Regions from separate parts of the Aequorivita sp. IT1183 genome, predicted to be linked through region 2. Evidence: riboswitches for the same ligand, from Rfam matches in the RefSeq annotation. Region 2 holds a riboswitch; the other holds the start of a gene.
The links. Region 2 has a riboswitch for cobalamin ahead of AC3RVF_RS07515 (TonB-dependent receptor). Riboswitches for the same ligand answer to the same signal wherever they lie in the genome.
Positions count from the first base shown of each region.

Region 1: another riboswitch for cobalamin. It lies ahead of AC3RVF_RS15005 (PAS domain-containing protein); the one in region 2 lies ahead of AC3RVF_RS07515 (TonB-dependent receptor).

Region 1 covers NZ_JBYRHS010000007.1:99,750-103,991, forward strand. The annotation lists gene AC3RVF_RS14995 (tRNA dihydrouridine synthase) at 1-767, shown strand, start outside; gene AC3RVF_RS15000 (acyl-CoA thioesterase) at 994-1,377, opposite strand; gene AC3RVF_RS15005 (PAS domain-containing protein) at 1,374-1,940, opposite strand; cobalamin riboswitch at 2,073-2,338, opposite strand; gene AC3RVF_RS15010 (hypothetical protein) at 2,966-3,658, shown strand.
Region 2 covers NZ_JBYRHS010000003.1:422,400-426,641, forward strand. The annotation lists gene AC3RVF_RS07515 (TonB-dependent receptor) at 1-1,504, opposite strand, end outside; cobalamin riboswitch at 1,535-1,746, opposite strand; gene AC3RVF_RS07520 (ABC transporter substrate-binding protein) at 1,792-2,937, shown strand; gene AC3RVF_RS07525 (FecCD family ABC transporter permease) at 2,937-3,968, shown strand; gene AC3RVF_RS07530 (ABC transporter ATP-binding protein) at 3,968-4,242, shown strand, end outside.

The DNA of each region.
Region 1 (4,242 bases), on a different contig from region 2:
TAGAAGTTATTCCTCAGATAATTACAAATGATGCCGACGAGTTTATTTTTGTTGCTAAATACGTGCAACAATTTGGTTATAAAGAGCTAAACTGGAATTTAGGTTGTCCGTACCCAATGGTTACAAATCGTGGCATGGGTTCTGGTTTAATTTGCGATTTCAATAAAATAGATGCTATTTTAAAACGTGTTCACAATGAAACCGATATTTTGGTCTCAATGAAAATGCGGATGGGGTATGAGCATAGTGACGAAATTCTGCACACTTTTCCTATTCTCGATAAATATCCGCTTAAAAACGTTGCTATACACGCGCGTCTTGGAAAACAATTATATAAAGGCGGCGTAGATTTAGACGCTTTTCAAAAATGTGTTGACGCCGCAAAACACAAACTGTATTATAACGGCGATATTACCACGGTGGCACAGTTTAAGAAAATGCAGGAGCGTTTCCCAAGTATTGATCATTTTATGATTGGTCGTGGCTTAATTGCCGATCCGTTTTTACCGAGTATGATAAAAAACAATACTACAGACTATCCTGAAAATCGCTGGGATTTATTTGAAGCTTTTCACGACGAAATCTACCAACAATACGATGCAATTTTATCTGGGCCAACACCAATTAAAATGAAGATGTTAGGTTTCTGGGAATATTTTTCGCAATCTTTTTCGAATCCGCAAAAAACCTATAAAAAGATCAAAAAAGCCGCCAATCCTGTAAAATATAGAATGGCTGTAAAGGAGATTTTTGATAGCGAGCGGTAATAGGTTTAGCGGTTTTCTATAGAATACATCTTCGCCACTACTGTAGCCTGTGTCGGCCACACAGTTTTCTTTGATTAATCCGTGTTTCCACCGACGCCGTTTTAGCAGCTGGTCAATATTGAGTAATTGTTGGGTATTCCTATCAGTAAGCGTGATACATTTCAGAGAACACGGGAGAGACACCCACGTGGGCAGGGTATAGGATGAATGTTAGTGAAAAGGCCTATTATATTAATTTAATAGGATTTTTATTTTCATCAATCGCAACAAAGGTGAATACTCCACTTACCGCTTTTTCCCGACTGTAAGAATACATTTCCTCAACAAATATTTCAACTTTCACCTTAAGGCTCGTTGTTCCCAAATGCACAACTTGCCCCACCAATTCTACAATGGTTCCTGCAGGAATGGGTTTTGTAAAATCGATGCGGTCTGAAGAAACTGTTACCATTCTTTGCCTACTATAGCGTGTGGCAGTGATAAACGCAACCTCATCCATAAACTGCATAGCGGTACCGCCAAAAAGCGTGTCGTAATGATTGGTTGTATTTGGGAAAACCGCTTTAAATATGCGGGTTTCTGATTTTAAAATTCTTTCTTTTACGTTCATAATAGTTCAGTTTCCAATGCCAAATAATGGGTAATACCTTTCTTAGTTTGCATTGGGAAGATTTGTATTTTACACCAGTATTCTTCTTGGTTTTTTTTATAGTTCAGTATTTTTGAAGTGAAGGGTATCTCTTTTAAAAGATTTTCCTTTATAAGTTCCTTGGTTTCTTTTGAAGTTTGATCCCCTTGCAAAAAAGAAGGTTTTTTTCCAAGTGCATAACTGGCTTGATAGCCTGTCATTTTAAAGAACCCAGGATTGGTCCACAGTATCGTTTGCAGCGAGTTGGTTACAATCAATGCGTCGTATGGATGCTTCAATATTTCGTTAAAGTCTGTTTTCCATTGAAATTGACTTTCCATTAACTCTAATGTAATTCTATCTTTTTCCAGCGAATTTAAAGGCTCTCTTGGTGCAAAAAAATCTGCAGTATCCCGCCAACTTATTAAAGGAGATGCATTGGATTGCGGTGCCAGATTTGTTGTGTACTTTTTAAGCTCTTGGTCGTTTAGAGACTCTAAGAAAATATCCAGGCCCGCCATATGCCATAAATTATATTTCGCCATAATGGATGTGTTTAAAAAATGAAATGCCGACAAGAACACTTGTCCCTTGAGAAGTCTGGGTTAAATAAGAGCAGTAAGAAGCTATAAATAAAATCATAAACTTAAAGCCTTTTACCCGAAAGCCAGCGTTTTTTAAATTATTGCAATTTGGCAGGTCTCCTGGCTTGCGTCCTGTAATTTTCCTTCCCATCAACCAAGGTAGACAGTGGATTATTTTGAAGTTTTTAATTACAGGCATCCGCCTTAGGCGGACAAAGCTTACAGTTGCGGGAACAGCATAGGATTTAAAGATTTAAGAAGACTTGGTTTTTCAACCGGCGGCTTCATCAATTTTCACCTATTTCCCTTTTAATTGTTCTGAAATTTTTCAGATACAAACCAAATACGGAACAAAGGTATGGAAATTTGATTACTAGCTAGAGATGAATTTATGAATTGTATTTGTAGGTTCTAGGTTTTCTTTTTTAATCCGTAAACTCCTTGGCCAAAACGATTCGGATGATGATTGAATGAACCGTCATTGCGAGCGAAGCGCGGCAACCTCATGAGGCTACTTGCTATCATGAATAGTACTACACCTGACTCCATTGTCCGGTCGAGCGCAGTCGAGACCTCCTTTTGAAATTAAAAAGCCCCTTATTTAGCAACCCGCTAAAAAAACTCCTCCCACTTCCAATGGCAGTGGAAAGCAGCGAAGCAATCGTATCAATGATGTCTTCATTGCTAGGTCTATAAGCCATCGCAAATCGAAGCTTAACGTAATTAAACCTTTGAGGCTATTTGTTGTCATAAAAAGAACTACACCTGGGGGCAGAATACCGCATTACAGTCCTGCTCAGTACAGGCGCCAGCGCTCGAGAGGGGATGCGAAGTTTTATGGAACTCTCCTTAGTAAGTGTTTCGGAGGAGTGGGAGATGGGTGGCTGGTTTGAACGCTAATAATGTATTAAACAATGAGTACGAGTGGAGATAACCGTCATTCCTACTGCATTTAACCAACTTTATTATACATATTCAAATTTAGAATGAAGTTCACATTTACCTTTTTCTTGATCTTTTACTCGGCCTATTCTTTTTCTCAGAATAAAGAAATTATTGAAAATCGATTACAAGTTCATGATACTATTAACAAGGATTTGAAGGCGAAAGATTCTCTTATAAAAATTAAAAAAATTGAGGATTCAATAAATGCTGCAGATTCTAACGTTTTCCCTCCGTATTCAATATTTAATAGAATTAATGAATTGGATGAAGTTTCTATTATATCAAAATCCAAATTTGACGCAGTAAGTTTGGGAATTATTAATAAGAAAATTAAACCCTTATCTACAAATGAAAGAAGATTATACACCGCGGGGGATTTTAAACCTATCCATCTCTTGGGACTTCTAGGCGGTTCTTTACAAGTAGATCCAATCATAAATGCTATAAGTGGAAGAACAAAACGCCTCAAGAAATACATCCAATTTGAAAAGAAAACGGCGAATTTGATTCTATTAGAAGAAAATTACAGCCATTATATGCTTAATAATCTAAATATTGATGAAGAAATATTAGGAAGATTTTTGACTTATTTAATAGAAGATGAAAAAATGCAGGTTCAACTTGAGAACCTGACAGATGGCCAAATAAAATTTTTACTTGGAGAAATCTACTTCCAATTTATGGATTTTCAGAATGATTCATATCCCCCAAATGATGAGATACAAGAAAAGTAGTTATGATTTTTAATATCACTTAAACCGACATTGCGACCGAAGCACGGCACTCACATCAATGGGTCGTCATTGCGACCGAAGCGAGGCAATCCTATAAGGCCACTTGCTGTCATTAATGGAACTAAACATGAATGGAACTAAATTAGTGCAGATTACAACAGTCGTAAACTCCTTGGCCAAAACGATAGGGATGATGATTGAATGAACCGTCATTGCGAGCAAAGCGCGGCAATCTGATGATGCTCCTTGCTATCGTGAATAGTACTACACCTGGCTCCATTGTCCGGTCGAGCGCAGTCGAGACCTATTTGTTACATCAAACAAAAGGAATATAAACTATAGAGCACATTGGGAATAACAAATTTTGTCGCTATTATTTCCCAAATGGATAAACCGAATCAACACAGATTAGCGCAAATCAACACAAATTGGAACCAATCAAACCCAATCAAAGTTTTAGTTCGTTTTATTGGGGTTTTGTTCGGGTGTTGGTTTGGTCATGTTCAGTTGTGCTTTCCAAAAAGTGAGTTTTTGGGAAGAAGTTAAGGAGGAGGTTCGAACGACGAGCGACCACCACCCAAAAC
Region 2 (4,242 bases):
AGGAATAATTCGCACTAAAATCCAACGATTGCTGTTGGTTAATTTTCACAAAATAACCAACAGATGCTTCGAGGCCGTAATTTCGTGTTTTACTAATATTTATAGGCTCCCAAACATTGCCGCTGGCAGGAACCCATTTTATTAAATCTTCGGAAGAGATATAGAATGCCGCAAAATCTGCTTTCAAATTTCCAACGGAAAACTCCTGCCCCAATTCAATTTGATATGAAGTTTCTGGCTGCAAATTTAAATTGCCACCTGCGTACCAAAACAAATCATTAAAGGTTGGCACGCGATAGTTCTTTGAACCGTTTATACGAAGCGCATACTTTTCTGAAAGTCGCCATTTAGCATCAGCCGAAAAAAGAAATGGGTTGTCAAAATCATTCAGAAATTCTTTTCTAAAATTTAAACCGTAGCTAAAATCTTTCGAAATTTTATGATTTAACAGAATTACAGCAGCTAAAGTTTTTCGCAAATTCTCACCCACGTTGTCTCCAGTGGCATTTATGTATGTGTATTCAACTTTTGCGTTTAGCCGAAGTTTTTCCCGAAGAAAAACTTCAGATTGCAGGGCACTTATAAATGTGTTCGCACTGCCCTCGTCAAACAAAGGTTTTTCACTATTTGGATAATAGCGGTATTGTTCAAAAAGATGCGCAACGCTAGCTTTTGTTGTAAATAACCCAATTCTTTGCTGCAATTGCCAAAGGTTACGTGTTGCAATATCTTTATAACCGTCCTTGCCGATAGTATTTAAACTGCCAGAAAAATTACGGTCGTTATAGGTGTATTCAGAATTCCACGTAGCAACGCCATTCTTCAATTTTTTGGCACCATTTACATTAGCTGCTAAGCGCAGAAATTCACCGTGTTGATTTTTTTGGTTTTTACCCACATAATCGTAATCGTTATCAGAACTAGTAAAATCTACGCCTACATTTAAATAAAGGTTATCCCAAGATTGAGTAGTGGTTGCATTTCCGCCAATTGTAGAAAAACTTCCGTAACGAAGTCCGATTGCAGTAGTATCAATCTTTTCGAAGGTATATGTGTTGTTTAAATGAATACTTCCGCCAACGGCACCGCTGCCGTATTGCACACCGCCGCCACCGCTTCTTATTGCAATTTCATTGTAATTTAAAGGTGAAATAGTATTGAAATCTGTCTGTCCCGTAAAAACCGAATTTATATTGATGCCGTTCCAAACCACAGCAGTTTGAGCGGCGTTTGTTCCACGGAAAGAGGGAGATGAAACCATTCCGAAACCATTTTCTTTAAAGTAGATTGAAGTATTGTAGCGAAGCGTTTCAGTTAAAGAAGTGGCATTTCTTTCAACAACAGAATCATTGAGTTTTTCTAGTTTGAACCCTTTTGAAAAATGAATGAGTTTTGCATCGGTAAGCATCACTTCCGGCAATTGCTGAATGCTATCCAGTTGCGCGTAGGCAGAAACCGTACACAGCAAAAAAAATAAAATAATATGGATACTAGTTTGTTTCATAATTCAACCTTTATCCCGAAAGTTTGATATTTTTAAATTATGAATCTGGCAGGTCTCCTGGCTTGTCTTTTGTGCTACCTTCCCATCAGCCTATGACTGACAGTGGTTTTTGAAGTTATGCACGCCCAAAATATATTGGGACGACTTACAGTTGCGGGAACAGCTTCGGGTTTTAACCGAATTCCCTTTTAAAAGCATTTTCCAGTGTGGAAAACTGCTTACCAAAATTCATCGCAAAAATAGACTTTAAATACTAGTACACCCAAACAAAACCATTATTTTTGGGGATGCAAAAATTTGTCTTCATTATAAGTTGCTTCCTTTTTTTTACCGCTTGTAAAAACACCAATAACGATATTCAATCATCCGATACCTCAAATGCTGAAGGAATATTGACGGATATAAAATACGCCAAAGGTTTTGAGATAGCCACTTTTGACGGTTACAAAACCATCACCCTAAAAAACCCGTGGCCCGGAACCGAGAAAACATTTACGTATGCTTTAGTTGAAAAAAACGGTGCGATTCAAAATCCTGAAAAGTATGACGCAGTAGTTGAAATACCAGTTAAACGAATTGTTGTTACTTCCACCACACACATTCCTTCTTTGGAAATGTTGGGGGAAATTGAAACATTGGTCGGTTTTCCTAATCTCAACTATATTTCTTCGGAAAAAACACGACAACTAATTGTAGCCGAAAAAGTAAAAGAGCTCGGTAAAAACGAAGATATCAACACCGAAATTTTAATCGAATTAAATCCCGAAGCAGTAATTGGTTTTGCGGTTGACGGAAATAATTCTGCTTTTGCCACCATTCAGAATACAGAGATTCCTGTGCTTTATAATTCAGATTGGACAGAAACTTCACCTTTGGGAAAAGCAGAATGGATTAAATTTTTTGGAGTACTTTTCAATAAAGAAAAAGAAGCAGATAGTATTTTTAAAACTATTGAAACCGATTATAACGCTGCTAAGAAAATTGCTTCCAAAGCAAAAGAAACCCCCACAGTTATTAGCGGGGCAATGTACAAAGACGTTTGGTATATGCCGCAGGGTGATAGTTGGGGCGCACAATTTATAGACGATGCCAATGGTGATTATCTTTGGAAAGATTCAGAAGGCACTGGCAGCCTCGCATTAAATTTAGAATCTGTTTTGGAGAAAGGCCAAAATGCAGCATATTGGATAGGTCCCGGACAATTTACAAGCCTAGACGAGATGAAAAATGCGAGCCAAGTATATGCCCAATTTGAAGCGTATAAAACTGCAAACGTTTATTCTTACAGTATGAAAAAAGGCGAAACGGGCGGTGTGATTTATTATGAATTGGCACCCAATCGTCCAGATTTGGTTTTAAAAGATTTAATTAAAATTCTACACCCAGAGTTGTTTCCGGAGCACCAATTTTACTTTTTTGATAAATTGAATTAATGCAAACTACCCAAACATTTCGCCTTCAATTTGCGGTGCTATTTATAGCGCTCATTGCTGCGTTTTTGGTGAATTTGAGCATCGGATCGGTTTCAATTCCTATTGATGAAATTATTTCTGTCTTCATTGGCAACGGTGCTTCTAAAGAAACTTGGCGCTATATATTGATGGATTACAGACTACCAAAAGCAATTACAGCAATACTTGCCGGTGGCGGTTTGGCTGTTTCGGGATTGCTAATGCAGACCTTGTTTCGCAACCCGTTGGCCGGTCCTTTTGTTTTAGGATTGAGCAGCGGCGCGAGCCTGGGTGTTGCCATTTTAATATTGGGTGCAAGTACCTTTGGCGGAATTTTTGGAACTTTACTACTAAGTCAATGGAGCCTTGTCGTGGCTTCGGCATTAGGTAGCTTTTTAGTCCTTTTAGCCGTTTTGGCGGTAACTTTCAGAATAAAAGACACCATGGCAATTTTAATAATTGGTTTAATGTTTGGCAGTGTTACTACCGCTGTGGTTTCGGTTTTGTCTTATTTCAGTAATGCAGAACAGCTTCAGCAATACATTTTTTGGTCTTTTGGAAGTTTGGGAAATCAATCGTGGCAAGGCGTATTAATTTTAGGAATTTGCTTTTTAGCAGGTTTAACATTGAGTGTTTTCAGCAGTAAATCTTTAAACGGTTTACTTTTAGGTGAAAATTATGCGAAAAGCATGGGCTTACACATTAAAAGAACAACCTTCATAATAATTTTGGCAACTAGTATTTTAGCAGGAAGTATTACGGCTTTTGTTGGGCCAATTGCCTTTGTAGGGCTTGCGGTGCCACATTTGGTGCGTCAGTTTTATAAAACCTCAAACCATTTCGTCTTATTGCCCGCGGTTCTCATTTGCGGAAGTTTGCTGCTGCTGATTTGTGATACCGTGGCACAATTACCTTTTAGCGAATTTACGTTGCCCATTAATGCAATCACTTCGCTTATTGGTGCGCCGGTTGTAATTTGGTTGTTGGTTCGAAAACGAAAACTTTTCTTTTAATGAATTCAGAAGAAAAAAATATCATTTTAGAAGTACGTAACCTCTCTGTGGGTTACTCAAAAAAAGGAAGCGATTCTGTGATTGCTGATGCAATCAATTTTTCAATCTTAAAAGGTGAATTAGTTGGTTTGGTTGGCGCAAACGGAATTGGAAAATCTACATTACTACGCACATTAACGGGAATGCAGGTCGCTTTAAATGGCGACGTTTTTCTGAATAGTAAACGCTTAAACAAATATTCTTCCTTTCAACTCGCCACACAATTAAGTGTAGT